Regions from separate parts of the Nicoliella lavandulae genome, predicted to be linked through region 1. Evidence: predicted binding sites of a transcription regulator. Region 1 holds the regulator's gene; the other holds the start of a gene.

Region 1 (12,437 bases):
ATGACTAGTTTAGGTGAAATGGCTACCAACACGCCAGTTAGTGGTTCATTTGCTGAATATGCTGGTAAGTATGTTGATCCCGCCCTTGGATTTGCAATGGGTTGGAACTACTGGTTCAATTGGGCGATTACGGTGGCCGTTGATATCAGTACGGCAGCGTTAGTAATGAAGTTTTGGATGCCGAACTTCCCAAGTTGGATCGTTAGTGGGGTCGTCTTGTTATTGATCTTCTTGATCAATGCCGCTTCAGTCGGTGCCTTTGGTGAAATCGAATTTTGGCTTTCGTTGATCAAGGTGGCAACCATCATCATTTTCTTAATCGTTGGGGTATTGACCATCGTTGGAATTATGGGTGGTGGCACTGCGGTCGGCCTAAGTAACTTCACGTATAAGCAAGCACCATTCGTTGGTGGAATCCCAGCAATCTTGTCTGTTTTCGTGGTGGCTGGGTTCTCGTTCCAAGGAACTGAGTTAGTCGGCATTACCGCTGGAGAATCCGATGATCCAAAACACAGTGTGCCAAAGGCCATCAGTGAAGTTTTCTGGCGGATCATCTTGTTTTACATCCTAGCCATCTTCGTGATTGCTGCATTGATTCCTTATACTGACCCGAACTTATTAGGTTCTAGTACGACCAATGTTGCAATTAGTCCATTTGCGTTAGTCTTCAAACGGGCTGGATTAGCCGCTGCAGCTGGGGTCATGAATGCCGTTATCTTGGTATCAGTGATTTCATCAGCTAATTCGGGGATGTACGCATCAACACGGATGCTTTATTCTATGTCAAATGGGGTATTTGCACCTAAGATGTTCGGAAAGACTGATAAGCGCGGTATTCCATATACAGCGTTAATCGCAACGACTGTGATTGCACTAGCAACGTTCATTACTAGTTTCGCCGGACCAGAAGTTTACCTTTGGATCGTGGCGGCATCTGGATTAACTGGATTTATCGCCTGGGTCGGAATTGCGATTTCACACTTTAGATTCAGACGGGCCTTTATCAAACAAGGGCACACGTTAGATGAATTATCTTATCATGCTAAGTGGTTCCCATTCGGTCCAGTATTGACGTTGATCCTATGTATTTTGATCATTGTTGGTCAAGACTTATCGGCATTCTCTAATTTCAACTGGAAGGAAATTGGAATTACTTACATTAGTGTTCCATTGGTCGTTATCTTGTACATCGTTTACAAGATTAAGCACCATACTAAGTTGATTCCACTAGATAAGGTCGACGTTAGACCAATGAGTCATAATAAAATTAACAGTGAAAAGTAATTACTAAAAGCAGTAGCCATTGAGCTGCTGCTTTTTTGGTTAAAAAAGTTGCTAATTTTAAACGAATATAATATTATAAATATGAATGAATTAATGATTTTAAAAACACAATGTATGTTTATAAGTAGACGCTTAAGAGATGCAGTGGTTGGTGCAAACTGCAAGTTGAAAATTCCGGCATATTAATAGGTGGGCAGGTAATACTGCACGGTGGGTGGCCGTTATCACTGATGAGTTGTCCGATTTAATCGGGAACTTGGGTGGTACCGCGAAAAGCAGGCTTTCGTCCCAATGACGAAGCCTGCTTTTTATATTTTTAGGAGGTATGTCCAATGTTAGACATGAAGTTAATTCGTAATAACGAACAATGGTTTAAGGATAAGATGGCAACGCGTGGCATTGATGAAAAACAAATCGATGAACTATTAGCCCTTGATCAAAACCGGCGTGATATCTTAGTGAAGGTTGAAAGCTTAAAAGCCGAACGGAATAAGGTTTCTGATGATATCGCTAAGATGAAGCGGGCTAAAGAAGATGCTAGTGGCCCAATCAACCGGATGAAAGAAGTCGGTGCTGAAATCAAGGAATTAGATGAACAAGAACAAGCAGTGTCTGCTAAGCAACATGATTTAGCAGCCCACTTACCAAATATTCCAAATGATGACGTCCCAGTTAGTTTAACTGAAGAAGGCGCTAAGGAACTACGGAAGGTTGGAACCCCACGTGAATTTACTGATTTCAAGCCTAAGAACCATTGGGAAATTGGTGAAAAGCTAGGCATCTTAAACTTCGAACGGAGTGCTAAGGTGGCTGGAAGTCGGTTTGTATACTACGTAGGAGCTGGTTCATTACTTGAAAGAGCTATTTACAACTTCTTCTTGGACCAAAATACTGATGCTGGATATGAAGAAATTATTCCACCATACATGGTTAACTCTGCATCAATGTTTGGGACTGGTCAATTCCCTAAGTTCTTGGAAAAAAAGGCCGGATTCGAAATTGCTGATAGTGATTTAACAATGATTCCAACTGCTGAAGTTCCATTGGTGAACTACTACCGTGGTGAAGTAATTCCAGAAGATAAGTTACCAGTTAAATTCACTGCATTAAGTCCAGCTTTCCGTTCAGAAGCAGGAAGTGCTGGTCGTGATACTCGTGGATTGATTAGATTACACCAATTCAACAAGGTTGAAATGGTTCAATTTACTAAACCAGAAGAATCATGGGCAGCCTTAGAAGAAATCACTGGCCAAGCTGAAAAATTACTTAAGTTGTTAGGGATTCCTTACCACGTAATTACGCTTACAAGTAGTGACATGAGTTTCACTGCTGCAATGACTCATGATATTGAAGTTTGGATGCCAGCACAAAACTGTTATCGTGAAATTTCAAGTTGTTCTAACACCACTGATTTCCAAGCACGTCGGGCTAAGATTCAATTTAGGGATGAAAGTGGAAAGTTACAATTCGTTAACACGTTAAATGGATCTGGATTAGCAGTTGGTAGAACGGTAGCTGCAATTCTAGAAAACTTCCAAAATGAAGATGGAACGGTTAATATTCCAGAAGTTCTTCAACCATACATGCATGGCATGAAGAAAATTGAAAAACAAGACCTATTCTAAAAGTTAGATATATCAATGATTTAACGATAAGAAATAAGTGAATTGCACTTATTTCTTATTTTTTTTGAAAAAAGGGGTAGCTTTTTTAGGGGAAGTATTATATACTAGTTTTTGTTGATTTTTACTGATTAGTTTTCAGGTGAGACCGAACTAATTCGAAATCGAAAAAATAAAAATCAAAAAGTTGTTGACATCAAGTTGACCACATGATATTATATAATAGTTGCTTAAATGAGTAACCATTAAGACCTCGGAGGATTAGCTCAGTTGGGAGAGCATCTGCCTTACAAGCAGGAGGTCACAGGTTCGAGCCCTGTATCCTCCATTTTTTATTTTTTCGAGCCGTTAGCTCAGCCGGTAGAGCATCTGACTTTTAATCAGAGGGTCGGGAGTTCGAACCTCCCACGGCTCATTTTATAATTTAATATGCGGGCGTGGCGGAACTGGCAGACGCGCTAGATTTAGGTTCTAGTGTCCTTTGGACATGGGGGTTCGAGTCCCTTCGCCCGCACTTACCAATTTGCCGACTTAGCTCAGTTGGTTAGAGCGCATCACTAGTAATGATGAGGTCGGGCGTTCGAATCGTCTAGTCGGCATTTTTGTGCGGAAGTAGTTCAGTGGTAGAACATCACCTTGCCATGGTGGGGGTCGCGGGTTCGAATCCCGTCTTCCGCTTTTTATTTTTTTAAAATAAAATAGCCTGCCGGGGTGGCGGAATTGGCAGACGCACAGGACTTAAAATCCTGCGGTTAGTGATAACCGTACCGGTTCGATCCCGGTCCTCGGCATTTACATTTTCATAATATTATTTTGCACCCATAGCGCAACTGGATAGAGTGTCTGACTACGAATCAGAAGGTTGTAGGTTCGACTCCTACTGGGTGCATTTTTTTATTTCTAATTTTAAATTAGAGATGAATATCGGGAAGTAGCTCAGCTTGGTAGAGCACTTGGTTTGGGACCAAGGGGTCGCAGGTTCGAATCCTGTCTTCCCGATCTAGAATCAATCAGTTTAATATTTACAAAATACATCGGGAAATAGCTCAGCTTGGTAGAGCGCTGCGTTCGGGACGCAGAGGTCGCAAGTTCGAATCTTGTTTTCCCGATTTTTTTGTCGTTAAAAATTAATAGACAAAATACTTTTATTTCACTGGCCGATTTCATATAATAATAGTCAAGATTAGTCAGAGATGAGATGAAAATATGCAATCCAAAAATGTTTCAGATATTATTGAAAAATATTTAAAGCAGATTTTAGCTGAATCGAATCATGCCGAGATTCGTCGTTCAGAGGTTGCTAATCTTTTTCATGTTGTCCCTTCACAGATTAACTATGTTATTAAGACTAGGTTCACCATCCAAAACGGCTACGTAGTAGAAAGTAAGCGTGGCGGTGGTGGCTATATCCGAATCGAAAAGGTGAAATTGCTAGATAACATCGAAGTATTAGATTCACTATTAGATGTGATCGGTTCTAGTATTTCCGAAAGGGACGGTGATTCAATTGTTAAGACTCTATACCATAGTCAGTTGCTGTCGAGTAAGGAAGCTCGGATTATTTTAGCAGCAATTGAGAAAGATAGTTTGATGATTAATAATGATATTGATTGTGCTAACCGGCTTCGCGCCCAGGTATTACGATCAGTATTGAATCATTTAAGGTTCGAAGATTAGGAACGGAAAGCGAGGCAATTTATGGAAAACTTATTTACCCCAAGCGCACGTAACGTATTGGTACTTGCACAAGAACAGGCTAAAAATTTCAAACATCAAGCCGTTGGCACTGAACACTTATTGTTAGCGCTAGCATTAGAACCCAATGGGATTGCTTACAGTGTCTTAGAACACTTTCAAATTGATGAAGAAGACATTCGTTCAGAAATTGAACGCTTGGCTGGATTTGGTAATCTCCAAGGACTAGATAGTAATTCTTACTTACCATATTCACCTAAGGCTAAGGATATTTTAGCTTTAGCTGGTAACATTGCTCGCCAATATGGTGCCAACAAAGTTGGGACTGAACATTTATTGCTTGCATTGGTAAGTGATGACAGTATTTTATCAGCACGGATTCTAATTACATTTGGTGCTCAAACTAAGGTTATTAAACAAGTGACTCTTCATAAGATGGGCGTTAGTTCAGCTGCCGGTAAGAACGGTGCTATTAATAGTAATAAGAACCGCGCTACTCCTAAGGGCGCTACACCAACCTTGGATTCACTAGCAACTGATTTAACTGAAGTGGCTAGAGAAGGTCGGATGGATCCAACGATTGGTCGGCATAAAGAAGTTAAACGGGTTATTCAAATTCTTAGTCGACGGACGAAAAATAACCCAGTCTTAATTGGGGAACCCGGCGTTGGTAAAACTGCCATTGCAGAAGGATTAGCTCAAAAGATTATTGATGGTTCGGTCCCAGAAGATATGACGAATAAGCGGTTGATGATGCTTGACATGGGTTCATTAGTTGCTGGTACTAAGTACCGTGGTGAATTTGAAAGTCGTTTGAAGAAAATTATTAAAGAAATTAAAGATAATGGTCAAATCATCTTGTTTGTTGATGAATTACACACTTTGGTTGGTGCTGGTGGTGCAGAAGGGGCAATTGATGCTTCCAACATTTTGAAACCTTCATTAGCGCGTGGTGATCTTCAAATGATTGGTGCTACGACGCTAAATGAATACCAAAAGTACATTGAATCTGATACTGCACTAGAACGTCGGTTTGCAACGGTTCAAGTTAATGAACCAACTAGTGAAGAAACCATTCAAATTTTGAAGGGAATCAGACCTAAGTATGAAGCTCATCACCATGTGCAAATCACTGATGATGCTATTGAAAAAGCAGTTGGTTTATCCACTCGTTATATTCAAAGCCGTTTCTTACCAGATAAGGCCATTGATTTAATGGATGAAGCTGCCGCCAAAGTTCGGATTAATAAGCAACCTAGTGAATTATCATCTGATCATGCGAAATTAAATCAATTGAACAATGAAAAAGAACAAGCGATTGAAAATCAAGACTTTGAAAAAGCAGTTGAAATTAGAAACCAGGCTAAACAACTAGAAGCTAAAATCAATGAAGAAGATGCCAAGCGTAAACAATCAAGCTCTAATGAAGAATATCAGTTAAAAGAAACTGGTCAAGACGTAGCAGAAGTTGTTGCGCAATGGACTGGGATTCCAGTTACTCAACTCTCCAAGACGGATGCTGATCGCCTAGTTAACCTTGAAGATATTCTTCATAAACGAGTGGTTGGTCAAGACGAAGCGGTTTCTGCAGTTGCTCGGGCAATTAGAAGAGCGCGGAGTGGCTTGAAGGCGCCTAACAAACCAATTGGTTCATTTATGTTCCTAGGACCAACTGGGGTTGGGAAGACCGAATTAGCTAAGGACCTAGCTGAAGCAATGTTTGGTTCAGAAGACGACATGATTAGAGTTGATATGTCTGAATACATGGAAAAATACTCGACAAGTCGTTTAATTGGTTCTGCACCCGGTTATGTTGGTTATAGTGAAGGGGGACAACTTACTGAAAAGGTTAGACAACATCCTTATTCAGTTATCCTATTGGATGAAGTTGAAAAAGCCCATCCGGATGTCTTTAACTTGTTACTTCAAGTTCTAGATGACGGGTACTTGACTGATTCCAAGGGTCGTAAAGTTGACTTTAGAAACACTGTTATCATTATGACTTCTAACTTAGGAGCAACGACACTTAAGTACAAGAAGACGGTTGGATTTGGTGCTGAAAAAGCCGATGCTGACAATTACAATGCAATGGCTGCAACCATTAAGGAACAGTTGAAGAAGTACTTCAAACCAGAATTCTTAAACCGGATTGATGAAGTCGTAATCTTCCACTCCCTTACGAAGCCACAATTACATGAAATTGTTAAATTGATGGCACGTGACTTGCTACAACGAATCACTGATCAAGGCATTGAAGTTAAGTTAACGCCTGCTGCAGTTGATGTGGTAGCGGAAGCTGGCTTTGATCCTCAATATGGAGCACGGCCAATTAGAAGAGCACTTCAAACCAAAGTTGAAGATAAGCTAAGTGAAATCATGCTATCAGGGCAAGTTGCCACTGGAGATTCACTTACGATTGGTGCTAGTCACGGTAAGATTAAGATCAACGTTAAAAGTGGTCAAAAATCAACTAATAAATAGTAATATGATTCATTAAAAAAGAAGGGATTTTTCCCTTCTTTTTTTGCACTTATTTATTGACACACACTAATAAGTTGAGTATTATATAAATATATAACTACGAATTGAAATGAGTTCTTGCGATCTATTGTCCGTATAGAACTCCTATATCCCCCAAAAATTAGATTTTAAGATCTTCTTTGGGGATTTTTTTTGCTTAATTTTAGTAAAAAAGTAGGAAAAATTCAATTTGTAATCAAATTGTAACATTTCAGTTCATAGAAATAATTAGGAGAGGTGAATAACTTGGCAGGACATTTAGTTAAATATGGAAAACACCGTATTCGTAGAAGTTACGCGCGAATCAAGGAAGTTCTTGATTTACCTAACTTGATTGAAATCCAAACTGATTCATACCAATGGTTCTTGGATGAAGGTTTACGGGAAATGTTTAATGACATTATGCCAATCGACGACTTTAAGGGTAATTTATCCTTAGAATTTGTTGATTATCAATTATTAGAACCAAAGTATACAGTAGAAGAAGCACGTGCGCATGAGGCAAATTATTCAGCTCCATTGCATGTTACGCTTAAGTTAACGAACCATGATACTGGTGAAATCAAGTCCCAAGATGTTTTCTTTGGTGATTTTCCATTGATGACTGACCAAGGTACTTTCATTATTAATGGTGCCGAACGGGTTATCGTTTCCCAATTAGTTCGTTCCCCTGGTGTATTCTTCCACAAGGACATTAATAAGAACGGCCGGACTGTATTCGGTGCTACGATTATTCCTAACCGTGGTGCTTGGATGGAATTCGAAAATGATGCTAAAAATGTATCATATGTACGAATTGACCGGACTCGTAAATTACCAATTACTGAATTAGTCCGGGCACTTGGATTTGGTGAAGACAGCGAAATTAGTGAAATTCTTGGCTCAAATGATAGTTTATCATTAACCTTAGAAAAGGATGTTCACAAGAATGCTGAAGACTCACGAGTTGAAGAAGCATTAAAGGACATCTATGAACGGCTACGGCCAGGTGAACCTAAGACTGCTGATTCTTCAAGAAGTTTGTTAACTGCACGCTTCTTTGATCCAAAGCGTTACGATATGGCACCTGTTGGTCGTTTTAAGACTAACAACAAATTAAAACTTAAAAATAGATTATTAGGTCTTACATTGGCTGAAACATTAGCTGATCCAGATACTGGTGAAATTCTTGCTAAGAAGGATGAAACGATTAGTCGTGAACTATTAGCAAAGCTTACACCATATTTAGACCGTCAAGATTTCAAGGCTTACACGTTTGAACCATCTGATCAAGCGGTTGTAACTGAACCAATGACGATTCAAGTGATTAAGGTTTACTCTAAGAACGACCCAGACCGGGTTGTGCCAATCATTGGAAATGACAACATTCCATTGGACTTTAAGCACATTACTCCTGCTGATATTATTTCATCCATTAACTACTTCTTGAACTTACAAGAAGGAATTGGTGGTCCAGATGATATTGATCACTTGGGTAACCGTCGGATTCGTTCTGTTGGTGAGTTGTTACAAAACCAATTTAGAATTGGTTTGGCACGGATGGAAAGAGTAGTTAGAGAACGGATGTCAATCCAAGATGCTGCTACTGTTACTCCACAACAATTAATTAACATTCGACCAGTAGTTGCTTCTGTGAAAGAATTCTTTGGTTCTTCACAACTTTCCCAATTCATGGATCAAACCAATCCATTGGGTGAATTAACTCATAAACGGCGTCTTTCTGCATTGGGACCTGGTGGGTTAACTCGTGATCGGGCCGGATATGAAGTGCGGGACGTTCACTATACTCACTATGGTCGGATTTGTCCGATTGAAACGCCCGAAGGTCCAAATATCGGGTTGATCAATACACTTTCCAGTTATGCACGAATCAACAAGTATGGATTCGTTGAAACTCCATACCGTCGTGTTTCTTGGAAGGACCACAAGGTTACTGACAAGATTGATTACTTAAGTGCGGACGAAGAAGATAAGTACGTGGTTGCACAAGCAAACTCCCCGCTTAATGATGATGGTTCATTCCAAAATGATACTGTGTTAGCACGGCATCGTTCTGATAACATCGTTGCTAACATTAAAGACGTTGACTACATGGACGTTTCACCAAAACAAGTAGTTTCTGTTGCGACTGCATGTATTCCATTCTTGGAAAATGATGACTCCAACCGTGCTTTAATGGGTGCTAACATGCAACGTCAAGCGGTTCCATTGGTAGATCCACATGCACCACTAGTTGGTACTGGAATGGAATACCGGGCTGCGCATGATTCCGGAGTTGCTTTAATTTGTAAGCATGAAGGAAACGTTGAATATGTTGATTCCCGTGAAGTTCGGGTTCGTCGTGATGATGGTGCGTTAGACACTTACAAGTTGATGAAATTCCAACGTTCCAATGGTGGTAAGAACTACAACCAACGGCCAATCGTTCGGGTTAACGATCATGTTGATGCAAACGAAGTGTTAGCTGATGGTCCATCAATGGAAAATGGTGAATTAGCATTAGGTCAAAACCCAGTCGTTGCCTTCATGACTTGGCAAGGATACAACTTCGAAGATGCCATTGCGATTAATGAACGTTTAATCCGTGATGATGTTTATACTTCAATTCATATCGAAGAATATGAATCAGAAGCTCGTGATACTAAATTAGGACCTGAAGAAATGACCCGTGAAATTCCTAACGTTGGGGAAGATGCACTTAAAAACCTTGACGAAAACGGGGTTGTTAGAATTGGGGCCGAAGTTCATGATGGTGATATTTTAGTTGGTAAGGTTACTCCTAAGGGTGTGACTGAATTATCAGCTGAAGAACGATTACTACACGCAATCTTTGGTGAAAAGGCGCGTGAAGTTCGTGATACTTCACTTAAGGTTCCGCATGGTGCTGGTGGAATTGTTCAAGACATTAAGGTCTTTAGCCGTGAAAATGGTGATGAACTATCCCCAGGTGTTAACCAAATGGTTCGAGTATACATTGCTCAAAAACGTAAGATTCAAGTTGGAGACAAGATGTCTGGACGTCATGGTAACAAGGGGACGGTTTCAATCGTAATTCCTGAAGAAGATATGCCATACTTACCAGATGGAACTCCAATTGATATTATGTTGAGTCCAATGGGTGTGCCTTCACGGATGAACATTGGTCAACTTCTTGAATTGCATTTAGGAATGGCTGCTCGTAAATTAGGTATTCACGTTACAACGCCTGTCTTTGATGGAGCTAGTGATGATGATATTGATGACATTGTTAAGGAAGCTGGAATGGCTCCTGATACGAAGAGTGTCGTTTATGATGGTCGGACTGGTGAACCTTTCGACAAGCGAATTGCCGTTGGGGTTATGCACTACTTGAAGCTTGCTCACATGGTTGATGATAAGATTCATGCTCGTGCAATTGGACCTTACTCATTAGTTACTCAACAACCACTTGGTGGTAAAGCTCAATTTGGGGGTCAACGGTTTGGTGAAATGGAAGTTTGGGCCCTTGAAGCTTATGGTGCTGCTTATACCCTTCAAGAAATCTTAACTTACAAGTCTGATGATGTTGTTGGACGGGTTAAGACTTATGAAGCAATCGTTAAGGGTGAACCAATTCCTAAGCCAGGTGTTCCTGAATCATTCCGGGTTCTAGTTAAAGAATTACAAGCATTAGGGCTTGATATGAAGGTTCTTAACAAGGATCACAAGGAAGTTGAACTTAGAGATATGGACAACGAAGATAACGATGTTGTTAACGTTGACGCTTTGAGTAAGTTAGCTAAAGAACAAGAAGCTAAGAAGAACGCCGAAAAAGCTAGTCAAGAAAATAGTGAAGAATCAAACACTACTAACACAAATTCTAAAGAATAAATAAGGAGGCCGCTCAATTGGTCGATGTTAATAAATTCGAAAGCATGCAAATTGGCCTAGCATCTTCTGATAAAATCCGTAGTTGGTCATATGGTGAAGTTCAAAAACCTGAAACCATTAACTACCGGACTTTGAAGCCCGAAAAAGAAGGTTTGTTCGATGAACGAATCTTTGGGCCTACCAAAGATTGGGAATGTGCTTGTGGTAAGTACAAACGAATTCGTTACCGTGGAATCGTCTGTGACCGCTGTGGAGTTGAAGTTACGCGCTCTAAGGTTAGAAGAGAACGGATGGGTCATATTGAATTGGCCGCACCAGTTACTCATATTTGGTACTTCAAGGGAATTCCAAGTCGAATGGGGCTTGTCTTAGACATGAGCCCACGAGCATTGGAAGAAATTATTTACTTTGCTTCCTATGTTGTTACTGATGCTGGTGACACCCCACTTGAAAACAAGCAATTACTATCAGAACATGATTATCGGGAAAAGAAACTTGAATATGGTTCTCGTTTTAAAGCTGATATCGGTGCTGAAGCTATTAAGACATTGCTTGAAAACGTTGATGTACAACGTGAAACTGATGAATTAAAAGAAGAATTAAAGAAGGCAACTGGTCAAAAGAGAACTCGTGCAGTTCGTCGATTAGACATTTTGGAAGCCTTCCTAACTTCTGAAAATGATTTAGATTGGATGGTAATGGATGCAATTCCAGTTATTCCACCTGATCTTCGTCCAATGGTTCAACTAGAAGGTGGCCGTTTTGCTACTTCTGACTTGAATGATTTATACCGTCGGGTAATTAACCGTAATAACCGGCTTAAGCGTTTATTAGACTTACATGCGCCAGGAATTATCGTTCAAAACGAAAAACGGATGCTTCAAGAAGCCGTTGATGCCTTGATTGATAATGGTCGTCGTGGTCGTCCAGTTGCTGGTCCTGGTAACCGTCCATTGAAGTCACTTTCTCATATGCTTAAGGGTAAGCAAGGTCGTTTCAGACAAAACTTACTTGGAAAACGGGTTGACTACTCTGGTCGTTCTGTTATTGATGTTGGACCATTCCTTAAATTTAACCAAATGGGACTTCCAGTGCCAATGGCAATGGAATTATTCAAACCTTTCATTATGAAAGAATTGGTTAAGCGTGGAATTGCATCAAATATTAAAAATGCCAAGCGCCAAATTGATCGTCAAGAAGATGAAGTGTTCGATGTCTTAGAAGATGTTATTAAAGAACATCCGGTATTACTTAACCGGGCACCTACGCTTCACCGTTTGGGAATTCAAGCCTTTGAACCAGTGTTAGTTAGTGGTAAGTCAATGCGTTTACATCCATTGGCTTGTGAAGCTTACAATGCCGATTTTGATGGTGACCAAATGGCCATTCACGTTCCATTATCTGATGAAGCACAAGCTGAATCACGGATCTTAATGCTTGCTGCCAGTCATATTCTTGCTCCTCGTG
Region 2 (12,437 bases), 710 kb from region 1:
AAAGAAGATTATTTGTTAATGATGTTTTCACGAGCTTGTTCACTCAAGTTGTAGAATGAGTGGATACCCTTGTATTCAGAAACGCTACCTAATTGGTCTTCGATTCTCATTAATTGGTTGTACTTAGCGATCCGTTCGCCACGGCTCATTGAACCAGTCTTAATTTGACCAGCGTTCAATGCAACAACTAAGTCAGAGATAGTAGTATCTTCAGTTTCACCAGAACGGTGTGAGATGATAGCAGTGTATCCAGCTTCCTTAGCCATTTCAACGGCACGAACAGTTTCAGTTAAAGTACCGATTTGGTTAAGCTTGATTAAGATTGAGTTAGCAACACCCATCTTGATACCCTTAGCTAGGTAATCAGTGTTAGTAACGAATAAGTCATCACCAACGATTTGAACCTTCTTACCTAAGCGACGAGTAGCCATTTGCCAGTCTTCCCATTCGTTTTCATCCAATGGATCTTCGATTGAAACGATTGGGTACTTGTCAACAAGACCTTCAAGTAAAGTAACAAATTCGTCAGCTGAGTATGACTTACCGTCACCAACTAAGTTGTACTTCTTAGTCTTAGGATCGAAGAATTCTGATGAAGCACAGTCAAAGGCAATTGCAATGTCTTTACCTGGCTTGTAACCAGCCTTAGTAATTGCTTCTACTAAGATTTCGAATGGTTCTTCGTTGTTTTGTAGGTCAGGAGCAAATCCACCTTCATCACCAACGGCAGTGGAGTAACCACGGTCGTTTAAGATATTCTTTAAGTTGTGGAAAGTTTCTGAACCCATCCGGATTGCTTCCTTAACACTCTTAGCACCAACGGGCATAATCATGAATTCTTGGAAGTCAACCTTGTTGTTAGCATGCTTACCACCATTGATAACGTTCATCATAGGTGTTGGAAGTAAGTGCGCATTGAAACCACCAAAGTAGTTGTATAATGGAACACCTAATTCGTCAGCAGCAGCACGAGCAGCAGCTAATGAAACACCTAAAATAGCGTTAGCACCTAACTTACCCTTATTAGGAGTACCGTCAAGCTTGATCATAGCTTCGTCAATTGCTAATTGGTCAGTTACATCGTAACCAACGATTTCCTTTGCAATGATGTTGTTAACATTGTCAACGGCCTTAGTAACACCTTTACCCATGTAACGGTTCTTGTCGCCATCACGTAATTCAACGGCTTCGTGTTCACCAGTTGATGCACCTGAAGGTACGATTCCACGGCCAAATGCGCCGGCTTCTGTATATAATTCTACTTCAACAGTAGGGTTACCACGTGAGTCTAAGACTTCGCGAGCGTAAATATCGGAAATAATTGACATTGTATTCTCTCCTTAAGTGAAAGTTAAATTACCCAATGTTCAAAATGCATTGGGGACTGTGAACCACTTCGCAATAAAGGAAGCTTAGGCAAAAGTCATTTTGCCAGGGACTGTTCGTTACCCTCAAACTGAATAAATATAAAAATTTACTCATCATCTACACTGTTATGATACCATTTTTTAATTATTAAGACCAACAATTAATCAATAAATACGGTAAAAATTAATAATGAATTAATTTTAAAAATTCATTCGGGTCTAAACTAGCACTACCGACCAAGACCCCATCAATGTCTGGCTGTGCCATTAGCGCCTTTACGGTCTTTGGGGTAACACTACCCCCGTACAACACACGCACTGTATCTGCTAATGCCGGTGAATAGATACTGCTAATTGTTTGACGAATCAACGCACACCCCTCTTCGGCTTCCTCGGCACTAGCTGTAATTCCAGTCCCAATCGCCCAACGCGGTTCATAGGCGATCATCATCTTAGCGGCATCTGATGCATCAACATTTTTAAATGCTGCAATCACCTGGCTAACGACCCAGTGAACATCATCGTCCGTTTCAGTCCGAACGAGGGTTTCATCACAGCAAACAATCGGATTGATGTGGTTTCTAAGTAACGCATGGACTTTTTTATTAACAATTTCAGGGTCTTCATCAAAGTAATGACGGCGTTCCGAATGCCCTGCAATCGAATATGTAATTCCCATTTCACTCAGTGCTTTCGGGCTAACTTCTCCGGTATAGGCACCTGTATCATGGTAATCACAATTTTCAGCAGCAATAATAACGTTACTACCCTTAGCATGGTCTAACAATGGCCATAGATATAATGGTGAAGCTGCAATCATTACTTCGGCCTGGTCTGGGCTAGGTAGTTGATCTTTAATGGTTTCAATATATGGAATAACTTGATCTGGCATCAAATACATTTTCCAATTCGCGCCAATAAATGGCACTCGTTGCTTTGCACTCATTCATAAATCCCCCTTATCAGGATGTTGTTTCACTAGAGTGTGAGATTGAATAATTACATTCTACTATACATCATTTTACCGCCCCATGCTTAGTCTTAAAATTTAAGCAAAAATAAAAAGAGCCGTACCGAAGTACGACTCTTTTCACAAGTAACGAATTACTTATCAGAAATTGCAGCAATTCCTGGAAGTGGCTTACCTTCAAGGTAAGTAAGTGAAGCTCCACCACCGGTAGAAACGTGAGTTAATTTGTCAGCAATTCCTAATTGCTTAACAGCAGCAGTTGAGTCACCACCACCAACGATAGTAGTAGCATCCTTTAAGTTAGCTAAGAAATCACCAACGGCTAAAGTACCCTTAGCGAAGTTGCTCATTTCGAATACACCCATAGGTCCATTCCAAACAACTGTCTTAGCATCTCTAAGAACGTTTTCAAATTCTTGAATTGACTTAGGACCAATATCTAAGGCCATCATTCCATCAGGAATGTCACCTTCAACGATTTCAGTCTTAGCATCATTAGCAAATTTGTCAGCAACGACGTTATCAATTGGTAATACCAACTTGTCGCCAGCCTTTTGCAAGATTTGTTTAGCTAAATCAATCTTGTCATCTTCAACTAATGAGTTACCAATCTTGATACCTTTAGCAGCGTAGAAAGTATAAGTCATACCACCACCGATAATTACCTTATCAGCTTTATCTAATAAGTTATCGATAACAGTAATCTTATCTGAAACCTTTGCACCACCTAAGATAGCAACGAATGGACGTTTAGGATTGTTCACAGCATTACCAAGGTACTTGATTTCCTTTTCCATTAAGAAACCAACAGCAGCTGGCTTACCAGCAGCTTCCATTGCCTTAGCAATTCCAACGTTAGAAGCGTGGGAACGGTGAGCAGTACCAAATGCATCGTTTACGAATTCATCACCAAGTGAAGCCCAGTATTCACCAAGTTTTGGATCATTACCAGATTCACGTTTTACGTATTCGCCATTGACAACATCTTCAAAACGAGTGTTTTCAACTAATAAAACATCTCCATCATTCATTTTGTTGATGGCATCTTCTAATTGAGGGCCTTCAGTAGCTGGAACAAAAGTTACTGGCTTATTTAATAAGTTTGAAAGGCGTTCTGCAACTGGACGAAGTGAGAGTTCTTTCTTGTCATCTTCAGTCTTGATCCGACCAAGGTGAGAGAAAATGATTGCCTTACCACCGTGATCAATTACGTAATTGATGGTTGGTAATGCAGCCACGATCCGATTGTCGTCACCGATAACACCGTCCTTAATAGGAACATTGAAATCGAGACGCATTAATACTTTTTTATCTTTTAAATCTAAATCAGAAACAGTTAATTTAGCCAATTTAGATACCTCCTAAATAAATAGTAACTTAACACCTTTTATCATACAGCATTTAAAACCTAATCTCAAAACAAAAGATTCATTGGATTAAGTATTAAAAAAAGGTGAAAGAGTATCCTCCTCCACCTTTTATCATTTTAATTGTTTAATTAAAACTGCTTTTTATAGTTGAGCGAACTTCAATAGGGTACGAACCATGTTACAAGTGAAGCCCCATTCGTTATCGTACCAAGTCCAAACCTTAACTAATTGGTCATCACCAACAGTAGTTACATCAGTTTGGGAAGGATCAAATACTGATCCGTGAGTATCACCAATGATATCACTTGAAACGATAGGATCTTCAGCATAACCAAATGCTTCGTTACCTTCAGTGTGCTTCTTGATTGCTGCGTTAACTTCGTCAGCAGTAACCTTCTTGTCCAAGATAGCAGTTAATTCAGTTAATGAACCGTCTACTAATGGAACACGTTGAGCAACACCGTTTAACTTACCTTGTAAGTCAGGAACAACTAAACCAAGAGCCTTAGCAGCACCAGTTGAATGAGGAATAGTATTTGCACTTGCAGTACGGTTATTTCTCATCTTCTTACCTCTAGGACCATCTAAGATAGCTTGAGTAGAAGTAAAGGCATGGATAGTAGTCATAGTACCAACCTTGATACCGAATTCCTTGTTCAAGAAGTAAGCTGATGGTGCAATACTACTAGTAGTACATGAACCAGCAGAAACAATCTTGTCATCAGAGTTTAAAGTATCCAAGTTAACACCAGGAACAACAGTCTTAATTTGACCAGCAGGAGCTGAGATTAAGACACGCTTTGCACCAGCGTCTAAGTGAGCTTGGGACTTTTCTTCTGAAGTGTAGAAACCTGTACATTCAAGAACGAAGTCAACACCGTCGTTCTTAACCCAAGGAATTTGTGAAGCATCCTTTTCAGCGTAAACAGGAATTTCGTGACCATCAACAACAATTCCAGAATCAGTAGATGAAACTTCACCTGGGAACTTGCCATGAGTTGAGTCATACTTTAATAAGTATGCTAACATTGATGGAGTAGTTAAATCATTAATTGCAGCAACTTCAATGTCGCTTGAGTTTAGTTCGTGGATACGCTTGAAAGCTAAACGTCCAATACGTCCAAAACCATTAATACCAATTTTTACAGTCATACTGAATTTTCCTCCTTTAGGAAATAATAAGATAAATATTATTTATAAAAGCAGTACATCAGTATCTTACCACTTTTTGTTGCTAGTGTCAGCCATGTAGCTCAATATTATTGAATCCAATCACAGTTAAAAATCACCGCGCAACATTTATCTTGCATTAAGCAGTATAGCAATCACGTTTCATTTTTGCAAAGCTATTGCTTGTGAATTAATTTTATTTTAACCCCCTTGCATTTCAATTCATTTTAAGCTACAATTTTATATTGTTATTGTTAATTAAATAATTCATTTGCGCCTGTAGTGTAATGGATCGCACGTAAGATTCCGGTTCTTGAGATGGGGGTTCGATTCCCTCCAGGCGCACTAGATGATGAAAAGTCCTTGCTAATCGTTGTTGTTAGCGGGACTTTTTATTTGTGGGCAAATATTTTGACCTTCACTGACTATTAAGATAGAATTTATATAGTTTAAAATTTAAAATTACTAACCAATTAAGGGAGGACAATTAAAATGAACTTAATCCCAACTGTTATCGAGCAATCCGCTAATGGCGAAAGAGCTTATGACATTTACTCTCGTTTATTAAAAGACCGGATCATCATGTTATCAGGTCCAATCGAAGACGATATGGCTAATTCAATTATTGCTCAATTACTATTCTTGGATGCCCAAGACTCAGATAAGGATATTTATCTTTACATTAACTCACCAGGTGGTGTTATCACTTCTGGAATGGCAATTTACGATACAATGAAGTTTGTTAAATCAGACGTTCAAACCATCGTAATGGGAATGGCTGCATCAATGGCCAGTGTGCTTGCTTCTTCTGGTACTAAGGGGAAACGTTTCGCATTACCTCACTCACAAGTTATGATTCACCAACCATCTGGTGGTGCTCAAGGAAAGCAAAGTGATATTGAAATCGCCGCTGAATCCATCTTGAGTGCTCGTAAGATGTTAAACAAGATTTTAGCTGAAAACTCTGGTCAAACGGTTGCTAAGATTAACCGTGATACTGATCGTGATAACTACTTAACTGCCGATGAAGCCGTTAAATATGGTTTATTAGATGGTATTATGACTAGCAAGACTGAATTAAACAAAGGCGATAACAAATAATCAATTTTAAAACGGCGATGACTCATCTGAAGTCATCACCGTTTTTTTGTAGCTATATAAACAATCGATAAATATTCAACAATAGCCTAGCGAAGATAGAAATAATCTATCTTTGCTAGGCTATTTTGATGTGTTTAAATTATTTTAATCGTTACTAACGGCTGCAATTCGTTCTTCAGTTTGCAGCCTTATTTTTTCAGCAAAGTCGCTAATCTTTTTTAACCGGTGATTAATGCCTGATTTAGAAATCGTGCCACTAGGCACCATTTCGCCCAATTCTTTTAAAGTAACTTCTTTATTAGCTAGGCGTAATTCTGCTACTTCACGTAGTTTATCAGGCAATTGATCTAGGCCGACCGTTTCTGCAATAAAGTTAATGCTTGCGATTTGACGCGTTGAAGCATTCGCAACCTTATTCATATTAGCATTTTCGCAGTTCACTAACCGGTTAACCGAATTTCGCATATCACGGACAATTCGAATATCTTCAAAGTGAAGCATCGAATTAGTAGCCCCAATCAGCTGCAAGAAATCAGCAATCTTTTCAGCTCCCTTTAAGTAGGTAATATACCCACTCCGCCGACTGGTGGTCTTTGCTTCTAGATGATAGCGATTCATCATTTCGGCAATCATTTCATTGTGAGTTTCATACAATGAATAGATTTCTAAATGATAACGCGACGTTTCCGGATTATTAACTGAACCGCCAGCTAGAAAGGCACCACGTAGATATGAACGCACTTGAGAATCATCCTTCAATAATTCGACTGGAACTCGTTCGATGATTTGATAATCCTGTAAGATTCCTAAATCATCTAAAATATTTTTAGTATTATTAGTAATTCGAACTACATAAACATTATTCTTTTTTAATTTCATGCGTTTTCTAACGATTAGATTACTTTCAACATCATAAAATTCTAATAATAGTCGATAAATCCGCCGCGCAATGGCCGGATTTTCAGTTTGAACATTTAAAATTAGTTCATGATTCACAATTGTTAGCGAACCATTCATTCGAATCAATGCCATTAGTTCTGGTTTGGCATTCTTCCTACGAACCTTTAGCGTAGTAAGTTCTTTTTTAACTTGACTAGCATACGACATTTCAATTCACTCCATTACTATCCTTTTCAATCAATCGAATTAACTCATTCGATACAGCATCCCCATTATGATAAGCTCCATGATCATGTAGCTTTAAAAAGTCAGAAGCAATGACCTTACATCCCTGTTTTTCTAAGCCCGCTTGATCATGCTTAACTTGATGTGACGTTTCATCAGAATGGCTTCGATCAATATAATTAACGGGGACTTTTTTATTATTGACCATGACCGCATTAATAATATTCTTTTCAAAATGACGATTTAAAATGGCCACGTGATCTGAATCACTTAGACCATTAGTTTCACCATTTTGTGTCATAATATTACAAATATAAACAATTTCAGCACTAGTGTGTAAGATGGCTTCGTGAACTTCTGGAATCATTAAATTAGGTAGGATGCTAGTAAATAAACTTCCTGGTCCCAATACAATTTGATCTGCGTTTAAAATCGCATCCACCACTGGTTGGGCAGCCTTAGGCGCGCCATTTTGATCATCTCGATCAACCCAAACCCGTTCAATCATTTTATGCGCATTAGTAATCTCAGATTCACCTGCTAATTCCGTTCCATCAGTGAACTTAGCATGAAGGGTAATCAAGTCATCACTAGCGGGATAAATATGCCCCTTCACATCTAATAATTTAGTTAGTTCTTGCACTCCATTGAAAATATTACCCTTCATTTCTGATAGTGCAGTAATTAATAGGTTACCAATGGCATGACCAGCTAAAAACTTATCCGTACCTTTAAATCGATATTGAAATAGTTTTAAAAATTCTGGATTGGCATCTGATAATGCTACGATAACATTTCGAATATCACCAGGTGGGACCACATTGATATAATTACGCAAGATTCCAGATGAACCTCCATCATCCGCAACTGTTACAATTGCGGTAATATCAACATCCCGCTTCTTGAGCGACTTTAAAATCACTGGAACCCCAGTTCCACCACCAATTACCACAATGCGTGGTTGGTGAGATTTAATCTGCGGCATTGATTGACCCTCCTCATCGCTTAATTTAGCGTTAAATCACTTGTTAACTACGATTATTTTTTTATTCAATTTATTTTATAATTTAATTAATGGTTTAAACCATAAAGCATAGTATAACACACCTGGTGTTTCTTTTTTAAAAAAACAATAAAAAAAGGCGAACATTCGCCCTTTCTTAATTATTCTTTTAACTCTTTGGTTCGTTTGGTATCAACTTCTAAAACTGGCTTTAGATATTGACCCGTATAACTATTTTTGACTTGGCAGACTTCTTCTGGGGTACCCGTTGCGACGATTTGGCCACCACCGTCACCACCTTCAGGTCCTAAGTCAATTAAATAATCGGCAGTTTTAATCACATCTAAACTGTGTTCAATGATCAAAACAGTATTGCCCTTAGCAACTAATTCATGCAGGATTTTGAGCAATCGTCCGATATCATCAGTATGCAATCCAATCGTTGGTTCATCTAAGATATATAGGTTTTTACCATCTGATTTTTTGTAAAGTTCAGCCGATAGCTTCATCCGTTGGGCTTCCCCACCAGATAAAGTAGTTGCGGGTTGGCCTAATTTGACGTAGCCAAGGCCCACTTCATTAATGGTCTCTAATTTCCGCGTAATTTTGGGAATGGCCTTAAAGAAATCTAAGGCTTCGCTTACGGTCATATCCAATACATCAGAAATGTTTTTACCTTTATATTCAACTTCCAAGGTTTCGGCGTTATACCGCTTACCATGACAAACTTCACACGGTACATAGACATCGGGAAGGAAGTTCATTTCAATCTTTAAAATTCCATCCCCATGACATGTTTCACAGCGGCCACCCTTAACGTTAAAGCTAAACCGGCCCTTCTTATAACCACGTAACTTGGCTTCATTAGTTTCAGCAAATAAATCACGGATATCATCAAAAACCCCCGTATACGTTGCCGGGTTACTCCGGGGAGTCCGGCCAATTGGGCTTTGATCGATACTAACTAGTTTTTCAATATTCTTATAGCCCCGAATGGACTTGTACTTACCAGGCTTAGTTGAATTATGATTTAATTTTTGTGCTAATGCCCGTTTTAAAATGGTATTAACTAATGTTGATTTACCAGATCCAGAAACCCCAGAAACCACGATAAATTCACCCAGGGGAAAACTAACGGTAATGTCCTTTAAGTTATTAGCTTGTGCCCCAGTAATCGTAATCTTTTTACCGTTACCAGTCCGGCGTTTCAATGGAACCGGAATAAACTTCTTCCCAGATAGATATTGACCAGTTAGTGAATGTGGATTCTTAGCTACTTCCGCTGGCGTTCCAGCAGCCATGACCTTTCCACCATTTTCACCGGCCCCAGGACCAATGTCAACAATGTAATCAGCATCATCCATGGTATCTTTATCATGTTCGACTACGACCAATGTATTGCCTAAGTCCCGCATTGATTGTAATGATTTAATTAGTCGATTGTTATCCCGTTGATGCAATCCAATCGATGGTTCATCAAGGACATATAACACTCCGGACAAATTCGATCCAATTTGAGTTGCTAATCGAATCCGTTGTGATTCTCCACCAGATAGGGTTCCAGCAGAACGGGCGAGGGTTAAATAGTCTAACCCAACGTTCTTTAGGAAACTAAGGCGGTCGATGATTTCCTTTACGATCGGTTTGGCAATTACTGAATCTTGTTCACCAAATTGTAATTGGCTAAAGTAGTCCAATTCCTTTTGAACATCAATTGCTGCCACCTGACTAATATTTTGACCAGCTACCTTCACACTTAAAGCTCGTTCATTTAACCGGTAGCCATGACACGTCTGGCAGGTTAATTCAGTCATGTACTCACGCATGGTCTTTCTAGTAAATTCACTATTAGTGTTATGATAACGGCGATTAATATTATTAATCACCCCTTCAAATGGCATGTCTAAGTCACGCTTACCACCAAAATTACTTTCGAAGTTAAAGTGGAATTGCTGATCACCAGACCCGTAAAGCACCAAGTCACGTTGCTTCTTTGGTAATTTATTGAATGGCGTGTTCATATCAATTCCAAAGTGTTCACAAGCTTGCTTTAACATATTTGGATAGTATTCAGAACTAATTGGATTCCATGGTGCTAGGGCTCCTTGAGCCAAGGTTTTACTGCGGTCTGGAATTACTAAATCTAGATCCACTTCTAATTTAATCCCTAATCCATCACAATCAGGACAGGCTCCCAGTGGTGAATTAAATGAAAATAGTCGTGGTTCCAGCTTCCCAACTGTAAAGCCACAGAATGGACACGAGTAATGTTCTGAAAAGACCATGTTGTCCCGTTTACCCATAAAATCAGCAATTGCGTATCCATCACTAAGTCGTAATGCAGCTTCCAATGAATCTGAAAGTCTGGAATTAATGCCGTCTTTGATGATAATGCGGTCTACGACCACGTTAATGGTATGGCGTTTGTTCTTATCCAATTCGACTGAGTCATCTAAGTCCATGACTTCACCATCAACTTGAATCCGCACAAATCCTTCCCGTTTAATCTTCTTTAAAATCTCTTTATGTTGACCCTTTTTATCCCGCACTACGGGCGCTAGGATCTGTAGACGCGTCCGTTCAGGTAAATTAAGCATTTCGCCCATCATTTGATCAATGGATTGACTAGTAATCTTAGTCCCATCATTTGGACAAATTGGGGTTCCTACTCGTGCCCATAACAGCCGGAAATAGTCATTGATTTCAGTGACCGTTCCCACCGTTGAACGTGGATTATGCGACGTTGTCTTTTGATCAATTGAAATGGCTGGGCTTAGCCCTTCAATCGAATCTACGTCTGGTTTATCCATTTGCCCTAAAAATTGCCGTGCATATGACGATAAACTTTCTACATACCGCCGTTGACCCTCAGCATATAACGTATCAAATGCTAACGAACTTTTTCCGGAACCAGATAATCCCGTTACGACCGTTAATTTATTTTTAGGAATGGTCACATTAATGTCTTTTAAGTTATGTTCGCGCGCACCGCGAATAATAATTTTATCGTTTAACAAAACAGTCCTCCTTACATCTTCGCCTGCAATTCAATAATTGTATCCCGTAAGTTAGCGGCATGTTCGAAGTCAAGTCGCTTCGATGCAGACTGCATTTCGTCTTCTAGGCGGCCAATCATGGCTTGTTTTTCCGCCTTACTCATCTTCTTAAAGTCAGTCGTAACAATTTCACCATTCGTAGCGTCATTTTCAGCGGCTACTTGATCTCCACTAACGGAGATAACTGGTGAAATCGCCTTCTTAATCGTATGGGGCGTAATTCCATGCTCATGGTTGTATTGCTCTTGAATTTCACGCCGCCGCTGGGTTTCATCAATGGCCTTCTTCATCGAATCAGTCATGTCATCCGCATACATAATTACTTCACCATGTTCGTTTCTGGCGGCCCGACCAATCGTTTGAATCAAGGAACGTTCATTCCGTAAGAACCCTTCCTTATCAGCATCTAAAATCACCACTAATGATACTTCCGGCACATCAATTCCTTCCCGAAGGAGATTAATTCCAACTAAAACATCGAACTTACCTGCTCGCAGGTCATGAATAATCTTAGTCCGTTCGAGGGTCTTAATATCACTATGCAAATAACGCACGCGAATTCCTAAATCCTTTAGGTAGTCAGTTAAATCTTCCGCCATTTTCTTCGTTAATGTCGTAACAAATGTCCGCTCGTTACGGTCGATTCGTTTATTGATTTCCCCCACTAAATCATCCATTTGACCCATAATTGGTCGAACCTTCACGATTGGATCCAATAAACCGGTTGGTCGGATAATTTGTTGAACTACTTGGTCGGCGTGCTTTAATTCATATGGGCCAGGAGTCGCTGACATATAAATAACCTGATTAATGTGTTTTTCAAATTCAGGCATTTGTAATGGCCGGTTATCTAAGGCACTGGGGAGCCGGAATCCGTATTCAATTAACCGTTCCTTCCGGGCTTTATCCCCATTATACATCCCACCAACTTGTGGAATCGTTTGGTGGGACTCATCAACGACCATCAAAAAGTCCTTAGGGAAGAAATCCATTAACGTGTATGGTGGTTCCCCTGGTTTCCGACCATCCATATACCGCGAATAGTTTTCAATGCCGTTGGTATAACCCATTTCACGCATCATTTCAATATCATAAGTCGTGCGTTGCTTTAGTCGTTGGGCTTCTAGTAACTTTCCTTCATCGGTTAACTTCTTAGATTGGGAATCTAGTTCCTGCTTAATTCCATCTAAGGCATGATCCATAATTTGATCATCTGCTAAGAAGTGAGTTGCTGGGAAAATGATGATTTTATCCTTATCACTAATAATCTCACCA

Evidence for each region. The regulator CtsR, encoded in region 1, represses protease genes until heat stress. The targets are predictions, from matches to a motif close to TTGGTCAAAAAAGGTCAAANA.
Region 2: the regulator CtsR is predicted to act here: its motif matches at 5,286-5,306, upstream of R4146_RS03650 (ATP-dependent Clp protease proteolytic subunit).

Annotation. Positions count from the first base shown of each region.
Region 1 covers NZ_JAWMWH010000001.1:75,560-87,996, reverse strand. Annotated here, with positions in the region: gene R4146_RS00500 (amino acid permease) at 1-1,284, shown strand, start outside; gene serS (serine--tRNA ligase) at 1,617-2,909, shown strand; tRNA gene R4146_RS00490 (tRNA-Val) at 3,162-3,234, shown strand; tRNA gene R4146_RS00485 (tRNA-Lys) at 3,249-3,321, shown strand; tRNA gene R4146_RS00480 (tRNA-Leu) at 3,338-3,420, shown strand; tRNA gene R4146_RS00475 (tRNA-Thr) at 3,432-3,505, shown strand; tRNA gene R4146_RS00470 (tRNA-Gly) at 3,513-3,584, shown strand; tRNA gene R4146_RS00465 (tRNA-Leu) at 3,612-3,697, shown strand; tRNA gene R4146_RS00460 (tRNA-Arg) at 3,722-3,795, shown strand; tRNA gene R4146_RS00455 (tRNA-Pro) at 3,832-3,905, shown strand; tRNA gene R4146_RS00450 (tRNA-Pro) at 3,942-4,015, shown strand; gene R4146_RS00445 (CtsR family transcriptional regulator) at 4,113-4,583, shown strand; gene R4146_RS00440 (ATP-dependent Clp protease ATP-binding subunit) at 4,605-7,082, shown strand; gene rpoB (DNA-directed RNA polymerase subunit beta) at 7,359-10,970, shown strand; gene rpoC (DNA-directed RNA polymerase subunit beta') at 10,988-12,437, shown strand, end outside.
Region 2 covers NZ_JAWMWH010000001.1:784,409-796,845, reverse strand. Annotated here, with positions in the region: gene eno (phosphopyruvate hydratase) at 9-1,328, opposite strand; gene tpiA (triose-phosphate isomerase) at 1,552-2,313, opposite strand; gene R4146_RS03665 (phosphoglycerate kinase) at 2,472-3,686, opposite strand; gene gap (type I glyceraldehyde-3-phosphate dehydrogenase) at 3,849-4,859, opposite strand; tRNA gene R4146_RS03655 (tRNA-Arg) at 5,151-5,222, shown strand; gene R4146_RS03650 (ATP-dependent Clp protease proteolytic subunit) at 5,370-5,978, shown strand; gene whiA (DNA-binding protein WhiA) at 6,123-7,085, opposite strand; gene mgfK (gluconeogenesis morphogenetic factor MgfK) at 7,087-8,088, opposite strand; gene uvrA (excinuclease ABC subunit UvrA) at 8,268-11,123, opposite strand; gene uvrB (excinuclease ABC subunit UvrB) at 11,135-12,437, opposite strand, start outside.